Regions from separate parts of the Chryseobacterium sp. SIMBA_028 genome, predicted to be linked through region 1. Evidence: riboswitches for the same ligand, from Rfam matches in the RefSeq annotation. Region 1 holds a riboswitch; each other region holds the start of a gene.
The links. A riboswitch is a leader RNA that binds a small molecule or an ion and turns the genes downstream of it on or off. The one in region 1 is predicted to bind cobalamin.
Positions count from the first base shown of each region.

Region 2: another riboswitch for cobalamin. It lies ahead of SCA31_RS08460 (acyl-CoA thioesterase); the one in region 1 lies ahead of metE (5-methyltetrahydropteroyltriglutamate--homocysteine S-methyltransferase).
Region 3: another riboswitch for cobalamin. It lies ahead of SCA31_RS02485 (T9SS type A sorting domain-containing protein); the one in region 1 lies ahead of metE (5-methyltetrahydropteroyltriglutamate--homocysteine S-methyltransferase).

Region 1 covers NZ_JAWRWZ010000001.1:216,261-221,869, reverse strand. Annotated here, with positions in the region: gene metE (5-methyltetrahydropteroyltriglutamate--homocysteine S-methyltransferase) at 1-1,550, opposite strand, end outside; cobalamin riboswitch at 1,721-1,907, opposite strand; gene SCA31_RS01010 (Lrp/AsnC family transcriptional regulator) at 2,099-2,560, shown strand; gene SCA31_RS01005 (bacteriocin-like protein) at 2,626-2,910, opposite strand; gene SCA31_RS01000 (XRE family transcriptional regulator) at 3,347-4,135, shown strand; gene SCA31_RS00995 (alkaline phosphatase) at 4,263-5,609, opposite strand, start outside.
Region 2 covers NZ_JAWRWZ010000005.1:174,805-180,413, forward strand. Annotated here, with positions in the region: gene SCA31_RS08440 (PspC domain-containing protein) at 1-1,358, opposite strand, end outside; gene SCA31_RS08445 (PadR family transcriptional regulator) at 1,370-1,699, opposite strand; gene SCA31_RS08450 (XAC2610-related protein) at 2,298-2,990, shown strand; gene SCA31_RS08455 (HD domain-containing protein) at 2,998-3,588, shown strand; gene SCA31_RS08460 (acyl-CoA thioesterase) at 3,695-4,078, opposite strand; cobalamin riboswitch at 4,193-4,374, opposite strand; gene SCA31_RS08465 (hypothetical protein) at 4,408-5,205, opposite strand; gene SCA31_RS08470 (T9SS type A sorting domain-containing protein) at 5,444-5,609, shown strand, end outside.
Region 3 covers NZ_JAWRWZ010000002.1:45,926-51,534, forward strand. Annotated here, with positions in the region: gene clpP (ATP-dependent Clp endopeptidase proteolytic subunit ClpP) at 1-606, shown strand, start outside; gene SCA31_RS02485 (T9SS type A sorting domain-containing protein) at 708-1,826, opposite strand; cobalamin riboswitch at 1,896-2,091, opposite strand; gene SCA31_RS02490 (esterase-like activity of phytase family protein) at 2,347-3,612, shown strand; gene SCA31_RS02495 (hypothetical protein) at 3,712-4,527, opposite strand; gene SCA31_RS02500 (helix-turn-helix domain-containing protein) at 4,645-5,609, opposite strand, start outside.

The DNA.
Region 1 (5,609 bases):
TTTTTGGTAAATACAAAACCCTCAAGTTGCTCACCGAAGTATTCCACCATATCATTACGTTCAAATTCCCCATGAACCAAAACATCGATTCCGATTTCTTCCTGCCAACGGATTGTTCTCTGGGTTTCTTCTTTCAATAAGGTATCATATTGCTCTGCGGTTAATTCTCCTTTCTTGAACTTGGCTCTCCAGCTTCTTACTTCGGCAGTTTGTGGAAATGATCCAATGGTCGTGGTAGGAAATAATGGCAGTTGTAATGCTTTTTGCTGTTCTTCTCTACGAATTTGAAATGAATTCTTTCGCTGTGAATCTTCTTCCGTTACAGCTTCTGCTCTTTGCTTTACAATATTATTATGAATTAAAGAAGATGTTTTTCTACTTAAAACTGCTTTTTTATTTTCCTCAAAATCATTAATAATATCTTGATTTTCTGTTCCGGAAGCTAATTCCTTAAGGTTGACAACTTCTTTTACCTTTTGCTTGGCAAATGCCAGCCAGTCCTTAATTTCAGGATTAAGACTGGTTTCAAAGTCTAAATCACATGGAGAATGGAGCAATGAACATGATGGGGCAATAAGAACTCTTTCCGAACCTAATTTTTCAACGGTTTTATTGATAAAGGCTAAGGAATTCTCATAGTCATTTTTCCATATGTTTCTTCCATCTACAAGTCCCAGTGATAAACTTAGACTTTCCGGAATTGAATTGATTACCTCTTCTAATTGCTCGGGATTTCTTACCAAATCAATATGTAAAACATGTACAGGAAGTGAAACGGCAAGAGACAGATTATCTTTTAATCCATCAAAATAAGTGGCCACAATGAATTTTAATGATGGGAATTGCTTTCTAAGTTCCGAATAAACAGCCGTATAGGTTTCTTTAGCTTTTTCTGTAATATCCAGAGAAAGGAACGGTTCGTCAAACTGAATCCATTCTGCACCCTGTTCCTGAAGTTTTGATAAAATCTCGATGTAGACAGGTAGAATATTTTTGGCAAGATCCAGCTTATCAAATCCCTCTTCTTTTTCCTTTCCTAAAAGTAAATAGGAAACCAATCCGATAATGACAGGTTTGGCATTGATCCCGGCTTGCTTAGCTCCTGCAAATTCATTGAATATTTTACTTGAAGTAAGTTTAAACTGCTGGTTTTTATAGAATTCAGGAACAATATAATGATAATTGGTATCAAACCATTTGGTCATTTCCATGGCGGTAATATCCAGCCCGTCTTTTTGATATCCTCTGGCCATTGCAAAGTAAAGATCAAGTTCTGAGTTGTTTCTTTTAAGGGCAACCTCATGATAACGTGTCGGAATAGCTCCTACGATAAGGCTCATATCCAATACCTGATCATAGTAGGAAAAATCATTACAGGGAATAAAGTCTATTCCTGCTTCTTTCTGAATATTCCAGTTTTGGTTACAGATATTTCTTCCCACCGTAAGAAGTTCCTCCAAAACAATCTTGCCTGACCAATATTGCTCGCAGGCTTTTTTGAGTTCTCTTTTGCTACCAATACGCGGATAGCCCAGAATGTGTGTTTGCATTTTTAAACTTTTAATTAAACTTTTTTGTTAAAAGTCCTTTGAATGCTTCGGAATGTTTGGCGGATAAGAAGATCTTGACATAAGTGATAAAGGTAAACAGTGTCATTCATCCTTGGAAAAATGCACTATCCTATATCATCTGTATGACTCAAAAGCTTCAGCCCGCGAAAGCATTGTCATTCAGTAAAGGCAGGTCTCCTGACTTGTAACAGTTTCTGTCATCCTTCCCGCTTTTGGCAGTGGATATCCAAGGACAGAAACTTTTGGTGTGTTACTTACAGTTGCGCGACAGCTCGTGATTCTCACACGATTCCCTATTAATCTACCTTACGTAAAACCTTTCCTGTTTGATGAAGTATATAAAGAACTGTTTTTACCACCCTTTAATGAGTACTGGTAAAAGATTTTAATTTTGTGTAAAATTAGTGATACAGAATATATTGACAATTGTTTAGTATTTATTAAGCAAATAAAACTTTATAAATTATATTTAAAAGAATATAATTCTGTAATTTTGATTGATTTTAAATTTAAAAGAATAATATTCTGTGGAACAACTTGATGATAAGGACCTGAATTTACTGAGACTGCTTCAGAACAATTCAAAATTGACCGTTAAAGAACTTGCCAAGGAAATAAACTTGTCTCCCTCTCCTGTTTTTGAAAGGGTAAAAAGACTTGAACAGGATGGGTATATTAAAAGATATGCAGCTGTTTTAGATGCTGAAAAACTCAACCGTGGATTTACGGTTTTTTGTCAGATCAAGTTAAAAATTCATGATCGGTCTGTAGGGTATGATTTTGTAAATGAAATTCTGGAAATTGAAGAAGTAGCAGAATGTTATAATATTTCCGGCGATTTTGACTTTCTATTGAAAGTACAGGTTAGGGATATGAAGCATTATCAGGATTTTGTATTTAACAAGCTTGGTTCGGTGGATTCTATAGGAAGTACCCACAGTACATTTGTAATGGCTGAAGTAAAAAACAACCACGGCCTGACGATATAATATTTCCCATAAAAAAACCGCTCTGAAAAGAGCGGTATACTTTTTAAGTGCTTGTTCGTTTTTTCTTAGCAAGTAGATCCACATTCAAGTAACTTGATGTGAATTACACCGTTAACAACGCATTGAGTTTGACATAATGCATTACCTACAATAGTACCTACACCGCCAACAACGCCGCCAACTACACCGCCTACGCCACCTACAACTCCTCCTACTACACCACCTAGGCCGCCAACAACGCCACCAATTACACCTCCAAGACCACCAAGTAATCCTCCGATTGGATCAAGTAACCCGTTTCCTGAAATAGTTTTTAGTTCGTTTCTGTCTAGTTTTTTGAAATTTTTCATGATTAAAATTTTATATGATTAATACATCACAAATATATGACAAATAAACATATGTAGATATTTTTTTGAATAAAATAATTAAATAATTTTATAATTTAATATTTCGTTAATATAATTGTTATTTTATGAATATTCCGTTTTTTAATATATCTATTTGATTTTCTAAATGTTAAAAAACATATTTCAACTTGGGAATTTTAGAGTTAATTTTTTTAACTCAAATGATGTTTTATTATGATTAATATCCCTGTCACGTAAAAAAACTTGTTTTGATCCGAAAATCAGGGGTTTAGATTCGGAAAAGAGGGTTTTCTGCTGCTATATTTAACCAACTTGATCGGAGAAAAGGCGAATATCCTGACTTTTTATGGTAAAACTGATTCTGGTTATTGATAACGGAGTCAAAATTTGTATTTTTGCGTACATACTTGTATCAATGTCAATTTTTTCAAATAATATACGCTTTTTAAGAGCCAAGAGAAAGCTCTCCCAACAAAATGTTGCCGACGAACTGTTGATCTCCCGAGTGAGGTATTCCAAATATGAAAACGGAATTTCAGAACCCCCTATTGAACTTTTGATCAAAATATCAAAATATTTTCATGTCAGCATTGACCTTATGTTGTCTGTAGACATTCAGAAATATCCAATGGACGAAATGCTGAAGCTCCCTGATAACAGAATTGTTCTTCCTGTAGCCGTTGATGACCTCGGGAATGATACCATAGAAATTATTCCGCAGAAAGCTTCCATGGGATATCTGGAAGGGTATAGTGATGTGGAATATATAGAAAGTCTTCAAAGGATTGCACTGCCCTTTTTAACCAATGGGAAATACAGAGCTTTTCCGGCAGACGGAGATTCTATGCCGCCATTTAGAAGTGGTTCCTATATTGTAGGGAAATATGTAGAGGGAATAGATGAGTTGAAGCCTGGAAAAACCTATGTTTTTATCACCCTGAATGATGGAATTACCTACAAACGCTTTAAGGAGAAGAAAGGAAATTCTATTTCTGTAAGTGCAGATAATTCTTTCTACGAGCCCTATGATATTCCGTTTGAGGATGTTGTAGAAATCTGGCAGTATGCTTCTGGAATTTTCCCTGAGGATTTTGAACCCGGAGATTATGAGAGCTATAACTTTAAGGAAATGTTCCGCGAATTGAGACAGGACATTAAGGATCTTGATAAAAAGGTTTCCGGACGTCGTAAAAAAACTTCATAAAGTATATGATAAACAGGATATTTAACCTGATAAAATAAACAGGCTATTCAAAAGTAGTATACTTCGGATAGCCTGTTTTTAAAAACCTGTTAAAAATGTAAAATATGTGTTTAAAAATGTCTCCTTTTTATATTGAAGATGCTTTCAGCATGAAATAATGCAGATCTGTATTTTTAATAAAAGGCTGCAATAGCTCACTCCCTGGACCGTAGGCTGCTACTTCTACATAGTCTCCCGAATGATCCATACTGATCCACCCTACCGAATTTCGACTTTTCTGAATTTCAGAATACAGTTTAAATGGTAATTTCTTATAATTATAAAGTCCCTCCTCCTTTTCCAGACCGTTGTAAAAGCTCAATAAATGTTTGGCTTCATCATCATTCAGAATAAGTTTGTTGCCCTCATATATCCAGTCTTTAATATCCTTAATGGAAAAATCCTTGTGGATTTTATTCAGAATATATTCATTCGTGTACTGATATGCTGAAATACTGTTGAAATGAGGGGTCGCCTCGGAACCGTAAATAGTTCCGGGATTAGCATTACCATGATCTGTAGTAATGATGACCAGGGTATTTCCATCTTTTTCGGCAAAATCCATTACGGTTTTCACGGCTTCATCAAATGCAAGCTGATCATGGATGAGTGCGGCTACATCATTCGCGTGGGCTGCCCAGTCTACTTTTCCTCCCTCTATCTGGAGAACAAAGCCTTCCGGATGTTCTTTCATCTGATTAATGGCAACACTGGCCATTTCTGCCAAGGTAGGTGTATTTTTAAATTCAGCGAGGTTGTTTTTATCGATGGTGTAAGGTAATGCTCCCGTACTGAAAATTCCTAAAACTTTTTCTCCTTTCTTAATGGATTTAAGGTCATTACGGTTCTTTAAAATTTGATATTTCTTTTCTTGGTATACGGAATAAAGATCTTTTTTGTCTTCCCTTTTATCGGGGTTGAAAAATTCATCCCCACCTCCCATTAAAACATCTATTTCCAGATCTGCATACATCTCAGCGATCTGAGGTTCGGCATTTCTTTTCGCAGAGTTGACACAAAAGCCTGCAGGAGTGGCATGGGTAGCAGTAACCGTAGTCACACAACCTGCTTTCTTCCCTGCCTTTTTAAATTTCTGCCATATGGGAAGATGCTTTTCGCCATTGGCGCCCATATTCAATACCCCATTCTTTACTCTTATTCCTCCTCCGAAAGCAGAACTTGCGGCCGCAGAATCCGTTACAATTGAGCTGGCCGAAGCAGTGTCCATTAACGCACGTGAAACTTTTTTCTCATGATACAGGTTGAGCCAATGGCTTCCTTTTCCTAAAATATTTCTTGAATAAAGATCAGCCATTGAAAGAGTTCCGAGGCTCATCCCGTCACTGACCATAAATATGATGTTTTTTGCTTTTCCGATTTTAGGCTGATCCACATTTCTTTTGGAACCCCAAAGTTCTGAGGGCGAGAGAGACAA
Region 2 (5,609 bases), on a different contig from region 1:
CTGTGATCGTAAGGATATTTGATGTAGTTAGGAAGAATAACTTTATTGTTTACCACTTCTACAGGAACTGTCAGCTGAAGTGGATAGTTATATCCGTTTCCTTCTTTTTTGATGATCAGATAGGGGGTTTTTACATCAGGTTTTCTGGTTACTTCTACAGAGATATAGTCTTCTTCATATACTGAATTTTTGTCTGAATAGATATCATCATCATATGCCTTGTAGTTCTGTGGAATGCTTACTTGCTTTATGTCTACATAGATGGTATCAGATGTAGTATTGATGGCTATGTTTTCTGTATCTTCCTTGCTTCCTTTATAGATCAGGTTTTTCTTCGCCATGCTAAGTCCAAAGTAAGTTCCCAGTCCGATCAGAAGAAGAAATAAACCTCCTATTACCCATCCGATATTTCTAAGTTTTGTTTTCGGCGAAAAGATCTTGATGCTTAATAAGCTGAAAAGAATAGCCGGAATTAAACTTCCAATTACCATAATGGCTGCCAATACCTTGTCCAGACCATTATCGTCCATATAAAATCTTATTTGGTTGGCTCCTGGAAAATCAGTATCCATTCCGAAAAGTCCAAACAATACAAATACTCCGATAATGCTTCCTACTGCCATCAATACGAAGAATCCCCCTACGATGTACTTGAATACATTCCAGATACCACTTCCGGCATTGTTGATGTAAGGTTTGTTTTCTGTGTAGATTTCTCCGACCCTCTGAGTAGATTCATTGGCAAATTGTACCAATTTATTAGACTCATTTTTAAGATTGTCGAAGTTCATAGGCTTTCCCTGCATTTTCAGGAAATCTGCTGCTGTTTCAGCTTTTGGAAGTACAATCCAAAGAATTACATATAAAAGTCCTATTAATGAAGAAGAGATGGCCGCTGTGAAGATTCCTAAAACGAAAATCCCTAGCCAGATAGCTCTCATCGCAGTAATATCCATTCCTACATACTGAGCTAAACCTGCACAAACTCCTGCAATTTTTTGTTTTTCAGGATCACGGAACAATTGTTTTTTGTCTGTGTAACTATTTCCTGTGTTGGTCGTATTTTTAGTTGTATTTTTTTCAGAAAAATAAGCCTCTTCCTGTTCTTCAATCTTCTCAGGGGTTCCGATCTGTGCGATTACTTTTTCTACGTCTGTATCGTTTATCACTTCACGTTTTCCCAGAGAATCTCTGAAAATCTCCACCATTCTTATTTCTATGTCATGCATTACCTCATCTGCTTCAGAAGCATCCAGTGAGCTTCTTAGGGCGTTCAGGTAATCGCTGAGCTTTATATATGCGTGTTCTTCTATGGTAAAAGAAAAACCTGCGAGTCCTATTGAGAGTGTCTTGTTCATAGCTTTGTTTTTTAATTTTGTTGGGTGATTTGGTTTACTGAGGCTGTCAGCTCATTCCACGTATTGAGAAGTTCATCCAGGAAAAGTTTTCCTTTTTCTGTAATTTGATAATATTTTCTGGGTGGTCCCCCGGTAGATTCTTCCCATCTGTAGGAGAGAAACTCTCCATTTTTAAGTCTTGTAAGAAGAGGGTAGAGGGTCCCTTCCACTACATCCAGTTTTCCTTTTTTCAGTTCATCTATAAGATCGGAAACATACATTTCGCGATTATTGATGAGACTTAGAATACAGAATTCCAGAATCCCTTTTCGCATTTGCGCTTTGGTATTTTCAGTATTCATCTTTGATAAGTTTTGTTAATTAGTTATATATTTTAGAAAAATACCCCTAGCTAGTTGGGCCTATTCTAATTTTACATTACAAAGATATGTAAATAAAATGGTATTATGCAATACAAAGTAGTGAAATTTTTTAAATAAATTATTTAATTATCTGATAATCAGTAATATAATTTTATTTTGAATTTTCATGAAATCATTTTCAAGGCAAAATAATTGATTTTAATCTTGAAAATTGAGTACTATGGGTTGAGAAATGGAATGAGATAAGATTTGTTTTAGTTTAAATAGGATGGCAATCTCAAGGGTTTTATTGCGGCTGATATTTTTTGCTGAAGATCAAACTGATTGATATACAATGATAATATTATTGATAATTAGACTTCATAGCCCTGATAGGAGCGGCTACCCCACAGCATATTTGGATTTTGGAGCAGGAGCGAGGAGTATGAGCGGATAGCGGGAATAGCTTCTAAAAATTAAATGTCTGATTTCATATTCTGAGATATAATGCCGTGTGAATTTTGAGGTAGATCGAAGGATTCGTATTTTTGTTATGGAGAGTTTTATAGAAACAATTGAATTCACATTTACTATTACTATGAATATTTTAAATTACTACAAAAGTTTATCAGCCTTTATTTTATTAGGCCCTGTGTGTTTTGGACAGTATCAATTTGAGGTTAAAGATGCGTCGAAAAACTATGATGCTGTAATCCATATTGGAAACTGTGATCACGATGGGTGTATGGGTAAAGGAACTGTGGAGTTGTTTGATAATAAAAACGCCAAGGTGCAAACTTTTACGTCTGATAATCTGGTGTTAAGTTTTGGAAATGATCAAAAACCTATACCAGGAAAAATGACTCAGCTAAGCAAGGAACAAAGCCCTGTGGTTTTTGATGACTTTAATTTTGACGGAACGGAGGATATAGCGATAAGAAATGGAAACCTTGGGAATTATAGCAGTGCTTCCTATGATGTATATGTGTTCAACAAGACAAGGATGGCTTTTGTGAAAAGTAATGAACTTACAGACATTGCTTCCAGCTATTTTGATCTTTTTGAAACAGATCCTGTTCGTAAACGTTTGATTTGCTATGGAAAGTCGGGATGTTGTAATTTTTTTACTACAGAATATAGGGTAATTCCGAATAAGGGACTGGACAAGGTGCTTGAAAAGGAAGAGGATAAGAGTGATGAACGGTATGTAAAAGTGATCACACAAGAAAAAATAAATAATAAATGGGTTACTAAAACCAAGGTATATCCAGCAGAAGAATATAATAAATAAAAGTAAGATGAAGATACAGAAAGAGATCGATTTTATCCTGGCAGTAGATGCCCTGAAAAATGTTCAAAGAAGAAACTATAATGCAGATGACTCCCGAAGAGAGAATACGGCAGAACATTCGTGGCAAATCATTATTCTGGCACAAATTCTTTATCCATATGCTAAAAACCGTACAGATATTGATTTACTGAGGGTAATAAGAATGCTTTCTATTCACGATCTTGTAGAGATTGAGGCAGGGGATACTTTCTTGTTTGATGAGAAAGCAATGGTAGGAAAATTTGAAAGGGAAAAAATCTCTGCCCAAAAGATCTTTGGAATTCTGGATGAGCCTTTGCGTACGGAGTTCTTTAATCTATGGCTGGAATTTGAAGAGGAAAAAACTCCTGATGCTATTTTTGCTTGTGCTATCGATAGAATTATGCCTTTTATACTGAACTCTCATACTTCAGGAAAAAGCTGGACGGAAGCCGGCGTTACAGAAAAGCAGATCAGAAATATGCTTGAAAATGCAATTACCAGAGCATCGGACGAGATGGGTGAAGCATTTGAACTCTTATTAAACAGAAGTTTGGAAACTGACAAAGTGGTAAGATAATAAAAACAGCTCAATATTCGGTCTTGTTTTTCTGATAGAAAGAGGCTGATTTTTATCACTGTTTTGGAAAAATTTCGGGCGGCCAAAGGCCGCCCGAAACTTATTATTATAGTATTTGAATTGGTTTTTTGAATTCGTCAATTGCTACAAAGGTAAAATCACCTACAATTGCTTTTTCTCTTTCGTAGGAGTACATTTGTTCTGTAAAGATCTCCACACTTACCTTCATACTTGTTTTTCCAACATGTGAAACTCTTCCAATCAGCTCAACAATAGTTCCGGCAGGAATAGGTTTTTTAAAATCGATCTTGTCGCTGCTTACCGTTACCACTCTTTTTCTTGCAAATCGGGTAGCAGTGATAAAGGCTACTTCATCCATCAGCTGCATGGCAGTACCTCCGAAAAGAGTATCGTAATGATTGGTCGTGTTTGGGAAAACCGCTTTAAAGATTCTGGTTTCGGCTGCTTCAATTCTTTCTTCTGTAGTCATATTTCATTATTAATTAAGGCGAAATGAAATAATATCAAAACAACAGAATAATGACAGGAATCTTGGAAATCCCTGAAACAATCCATCAGATCAATAAAACTTCAAATCGCGAAAGTTTCTTGTTTAAGAAAAGGCAGGTCTCCTGACTTGTAACATCTTTTATCTCCTTCCCATGCCTCGCACAGTGGATCTTTTGATAAAGATTTCAGTTACTTACAGTTGCGCGACAGTCCGTGATTTTCACACGGTTCCCTTTTAATCTGCGGTTAGGCAGAACCAGTTTCTGTGATGAATAAGCGTTAAACTTTTTCGGTGCAAAAATAATGAATTTATTCCGGATTATGATAAATAATCTGGCTGATCACTCTTCCTTTCTTGATCGTCCAAAGAGTGGTATATCTGTTTTCTCCTGAACCATTGATCATATAAAGGAAAATATTGTCATTGTCCAAAGAAGTAACCCCTATGTTGTTGAAATCCATGGTAGGCTGGAACATATTTTTGATGGCTTCCCTTACAAAAACAGATCCTCTTCCGGGTTGTTGTACTCTGATGGACTTAATTTCCGTCATTCCTTCAGGAAGATCGTTTCCTATTCCCCAAGGCTTTACCTTATCAATGGTAAGAAGCTTTCCTTCAGCATCTTTTTCCTTTTTACGGTAGCCGGCGTTGGATGGATAAATATCGATGACCACTTTGCTTCTTTGAGAAGTAAGAACTTTGGGATCAGAATTATCTGTGAAAATTAATGATTTTCCATTTTTAGATTTTGAGGGAGTGTAGGCTGGAAGCTGATCAATATAAGCAATACGTTCCTTGTTGACCATTCCTTCCTTGTCAAGAGTTTCATAGCGTACAAATGGCTTCTCGTCATCCTGTTTTTCAGGATATTTGATCCAGATCCATTCCGTTTCTCCCGGAGCAGGCTTTACATAAACAAATACATCACCTTTACGCATACGGATCTTATCTACAATTTTTCTGTAGTTATCCTTATGTACACGTACATTGGCATATCCTTCCTCTGCTTTTACAACACCAAAAGGAACTTTATTCTGCCCCTTAACGAGTGCTAAAGAAAAAATACTGAAAGCAGATAAGTAGAATGCTTTGTTGACTGAAATCATTATAACAGATTTTTAATTCCCCAAATATATAAATTAAATGTATTCCTGTTAGTAGATTCATTTTATATAAATCTTAATATTCATTTTTTTTAAAGAAAACTTATTATTTGATTTAATATATGATTTTTTGATGTACAATAACTGTAGAATGTATTTAGTGGTATTTCAGAATAAGACTTCATAACCAAAGAAAAAGAGTTAAATTTGAATGATTTTTTTAATAAAACTACTATAACTCATGAGAAATACACTTTACTTATTAGTGTTCCTATTAACAGGAGCACTCAATCCAAACAAAGCTTTTTCGAGAAATATCGAAAGCTTTACTTTTTTGTCAGTACCTACAAATGTTAAAATATCGGGTATCTCTAGTACGTCTGCTGTAGTGAATTGGGATGCTATTC
Region 3 (5,609 bases), on a different contig from region 1:
ATGTATGGCCCAACGAATCTTACCCCATACATTATGGAGGAAAGAAGATTAAACGTTGCTCAGATGGACGTTTTCTCCCGTTTGATGATGGACAGAATTATCTTCCTGGGAACAGGGATTGATGATCAGGTAGCGAACATCGTTACAGCACAGCTTTTATTCTTGGAAAGTGCTGATCCTTCAAAAGATATTCAGATCTACATCAACTCTCCTGGTGGTAGCGTGTATGCAGGTTTAGGAATTTATGACACTATGCAGATCATTAAGCCAGATGTAGCAACAATCTGTACAGGTATGGCTGCTTCAATGGGAGCTGTATTATTGGTTGCAGGTGAAAAAGGAAAACGTTCTGCTTTGAAGCACTCAAGAGTAATGATTCACCAGCCTTCAGGAGGTGCACAAGGGGTTGCTTCTGATATGGAGATCAACTTGAGAGAGATGTTGAAATTAAAGCAAGAGCTTTATGAGATTATCGGACACCACTCAGGACAAACTTATGAGTGGGTTGAAAAATCTTCTGACAGAGATTACTGGATGACTTCCGAAGAAGCAAAAGGCTACGGAATGGTAGATGAGGTTCTTCAAAGATCTACAGAGAAAAAATAATTGATTTTAAAATCATAAAAAAACGTACCTGAAGAGGTACGTTTTTTTGTTATGATAAACCTTGTGTATATATAAGGTTCATTTAAGAGTCAGAATATTTCTTATTTCTTAACTATCTTCTGTATTGTAGAGCTGTTGGATGTCTTAATTTCTACCCAATACACGCCTGCATTTAAAGATTTCGCATTGATCTTTGCTGCTTGGGATGTCATTACTTTTTGTCCCGATGCAGAATAAATATTGACTTCTTTAATGTTTTCTGATGTTTCAATATGAATAAAATCACTTGTCGGATTAGGATAAACACTGAATTTATTTTTATGTACAGAAGAAACTCCCAGTGTTGCATTATTGGCTTCCGTAGGGGTAAATGGTCTTCTTTCTCCAAAACTTAATCCTAACCAGCTGTTATTACTCAATTGTATTTGATTAAGATCTGTTTTTTTCTGCCAGCTTGAAAGATCTTTTCCCGTATATAATTTCCAGTTTTCCGTTGCTGAACCGTTTCCTGTGAAAGTATTTAATGATAGATTGGAAATTTGATTATTACCGGCAGTGAAATTGAAATAAGAAGCCTGAGATTGAATAAGCTGTAGCGCCTGTTCAGCAGTTATACTTCCGTTGTATTTAATTCCAAAAACAAAAGAATTGGCATTGCCATTGGTATTATCCGTTCCAAAGTCTATCACAACAAGGCTTTTGTTGCTTCCTGTTCCCACCCAGTTGGTAATTTGGGATGAGGTAAACCATTGGGAACTGTAGGCCGGCACTGGAGTAGATGGTGGAGTGTCAATTTGAGCATTGTCAGTACCATAGGTGATTCCAAACCATAATCCATCTGTTAAATGAACATAACCGGCCCCATTATTTTCATTAGACATATTTTCAGGACTTGGCCCGAACCAGGGTATCCAGGAATCATCTGTACTCGGAGTATGGTGGTTATAGGTGAAGCTGAACAGATATCCTGAAAGAATATCAGCCTGCATTTTAGGTTCTGCTGACATAATAGCATTGATCATGTCTTCCGCCATTAAATTATCCGCGTCAAAACGATACCCCCATGCATAGGATTTTGGAGTGTTGTTATCATTAAAATCGGCAATGAAATAAGCCTTTTTAGAACCTGTTCCTACCCAAAACTTAATGTCGTTTTCTGTGAATTGGGCAAAGAAAAACTGCATACATAGCAGCAAGAAAAAAAGATAGATTTTTCTCATAATATAATTAAATTAAAGTTTTATTCCCGAAACTTATTCCCGAAAAAAGAATCAGATCCTTAGTTCAGAAATGAAAAATGTATTCAAGGCAGGTCTCCTGGCTCGCATCCTTATAGCTAACCTTCCCAGATTTTTTTAATCCAGTGGTAGTATAGTGCTATAGGTGAAACAGCTTACAGTTGCGGGTACAGCTCAAGAATTGAATAATATTCTCACTTGATTCCCTATTAATGAACAATGTTCAACCTTAGAACACTACAAATATATCATATAAATTTTTGAAGCCCTTTTGTGAATTATGTACGGAATTGTGTTTTTTTTGATGGTTATATATGCTTTGTTGCTTTAGATTTCGTGAGTTGATAGTAAATTGTAAATTATCTTTTTATTTTCGAATAAAACTCTAGGTTTTTATTGTTTATATTCAATTCATTCTGGAGTTCCATTGTTAAAATACAATTATTATTGTATTCAAGATCAGTTTACAATCAATTTATACTTTCGCGCCATAAAAGTTAATATGAAAAAACTACTATTATCTGCCTTGGTAATGACTGTGTTATTATCATGTAATAAAGATGATGACAATGTGAATAACCAGGAGGTCAATTATTCTAAACTTCCTCAGGAGTTTCCTTTTTCTAAAATGGCAACTATAAATGGGGTAGATGTGATAAATGGTGGCTTTGGCTCCGGGGCTGCAGCTCATCCCAGCAGAAAAGGTGAATTTTATGTGATTACAGATCGTGGCCCGAATACAGATTATCTGAATGGTAAGAAGTTTTTGACCCCCAATTTTACCCCAACCATTATGCATTTTAAAATTAATGCTGAAAGAAATGTAGAAGTAATCAAATATATTAAGCTTAAAAATCCATCAGGACAACCTATTACCGGACTTCCAAACCCGGTAGGAATGGGAAGCACAGGGGAGGTGGCTTATGATGCAGCAGGAAATGTTCTGGGTACGGATAATTATGGTCTGGATAGTGAAAGTATCGTTGCTGCACCAGACGGTACATTCTGGGTATCTGATGAGTATGGTCCACATATCGTTCATTATAGTGCAGAAGGAGTAGAGATGGAAAGAATAAGCCCGATTGGAGTGAATACAGGTACAAAAAAATTACCTGCAGTTTTGGCGAAAAGAAGAGCCAATAGAGGGATGGAAGGTCTTTGTATGACTCCGGACGGAAAAACATTGGTAGGAACTATACAGTCTATGATGCTGGTGCCTACGAAAGCGCTGGCAACGAATACTACTTTAACCAGAATTGTGACTTTTGATATTGCTACAGGACAAACCAAGCAATATCTGTACAGACAGGATGGCGGGGCTTCTGATTCAGTATGTGATATCACGGCATTAGGCAATAATGAGTTTCTTGTGATTGAAAGAGACGGAAACTTTGGAACTCAGGGGGGAATTAAAAAAGTATATAGAATCAGTCTAAGCAGTGCCACTGATGTCAACGGAACTGATCTGGCTGCTGTAGACGGAATGAAAGTAAATGGTAAGGCCTTGGAGCAATGTACTTGGGATGAACTTACCAATGCAGGAATAAAACCTGTTACTAAAAAACTGGCTGTAGACCTGGTGGCAAAACTAGGATATGAACATGATAAATTTGAGGGGATTGTTTATTTGGGAAACAATAAACTGGCTGTTTTCAATGATGATGATTTTGGAGTGGTGGATGACGGAAGCGGAAACCCCAAGGCAAAGATCCTACCTAAAACAGGGAAAGTAGATAAAGGAACTATGTATGTAGTCGATATTCAATAATTAGATTTTTTTAAAGGAAAACGGCGGAATTTATTCCGCCGTTTTTTATTATCCTGGGCCTGAATAAGAAAATAAAATAATAAATATTGCTTTTGCATACTATTTTATCCAAACTTTGCTTTTTTTTAAATCAATCGTGAAAATATATTTGGACAAAGTCTCAAAATTAAGTACACCATCATAAATAATATCTCGTGTAAATGATCTTGAGATTAATGATTTTTTTCCGATAATAAATTGAGTTTCGGAGTTCATACCATCTTTGTCTTTTGAGAGTTTCCAGGTTGCAGCAGTTTCGTTAGATAACAGTAAAGGGCCACTGTTTCCAGAATCAAAAAGAAACCAGTATGATTGATTATCTTTTGGAATATTCAAAAAAATATTTAGCTCAGTAGAGTCCAGTCCATTGGCAAATCTACTGGCAATAAGATTTTTCCCATGTATTGCCTTTTGGGATGAGGATTTGCTCTCTATAATAATGATATTTCTAGCAAGGTTGAGCGTCAGAATATGTTCAGTAAAAGATTTTAAAGATATAACACCATCTAGTTTAGGGAATTCTTTCGGTAAAATAGTCATGATATCAAAAACACTGACTGTTGGATGAAATATTTTTGTCGAACCTATAGTCATTGGAATACGATCTGATTTTTGAGCTTTAATCATTTCTCCGCTCATTCTAAATCCTGTTGCCCTTCCATAGATTTTTTTATTAAAAAGGTTTGCTATTTCAGGGGAAATAATGGTTTCTGCTCCACCTGTGTCAAATAGGAAATCATATTTTTTCCCTTCAATAAACACCTCTATGGTTTTCATGTTTTCAATATAAGGTTTTAATCTTATGGTATCTTGTCCAAACCCCAATAGGCTAGCTCCTAAGGATAATAAGCTGAAAAGCATTTTCTTTGTTTTCATAATTCTTTTTTGTTTAGTAAGTGAGACAAAATAATCTCTGTTTTATAGCTGACAAATTTGAATTATTATCTTCCGAAAAGCGACCGATTTTAAAAAGTCGAACCAAATAAAAAGATGCTAGTTGGTTTTATTAAAGGTATTTCTGTATTCTGTAGGGGTTAAAGCGGTATGTTTTTTAAAAGCGGTATTAAATGATGATTTTGAATTGAATCCAACCTGATATAAAATTTCTAGAATAGTACAATCTTTTTTAGAGTAATTAGTTAATAATTCCATTGCATTTTCGATACGGTATTTATTCACAAAATCAAAAAAATGTTGATCCATATTAGAGTTTATTAAAATTGATAATTCGCGGCTGGGCATATTCATTTTTTCTGCGAGGCTTTGTACCGTAAGTGCTGGATCTAAATACGGTTTTTCTTCTGTCATATATTTCTTCAGCAGTTCGAGTTGGAAATTGATACTCTCATCTGGATTTTGTTTGTTTTCTGATTTAGTTTTTGGCAGTGTTTCATTGTTAGAATCATGTATTAATTGTAACTGCGTATTAACTCCTCTGAAAAATTCAGGATATTTTAATGCTTTTAAGACAAACCAGCTAGTAACAATCAATGCAATGATTTCCAAAAAACCGTTAATAAAAATCAATAGTCGGTGATTGTCAGTATATCTCAATATATTTTTAAAGGTTGCAAAATAATGAACAATCATAAAAATCAAGGTTATTTGAAACAACCATTTATAAACTAAGTTGGTAGAGTAAGATTCATTTTCCAAATAAATATTTCTGGTTTTTTTCAAAACCAGAAGAATGGCAATAGTGTAAATCAAATATTGAATTTCTATCAAATATTGGAAGATTATCATTTCATCGGTCTCATGATGATGCTGTAAAAAATATTTTTTTTCAATACCCTCTGCATAATATATTTTTGAAGCTAATATGAGATTGATGATGATAAAAGGGATGAGATGAAACAGATGTTTTCCTTTTAATTGAAAATCTTCATAGCAAAGTGATAAGACATACAAATAGAATATAGGTATATTAAATAAAATGAGAGTCCATCTGAAAATCT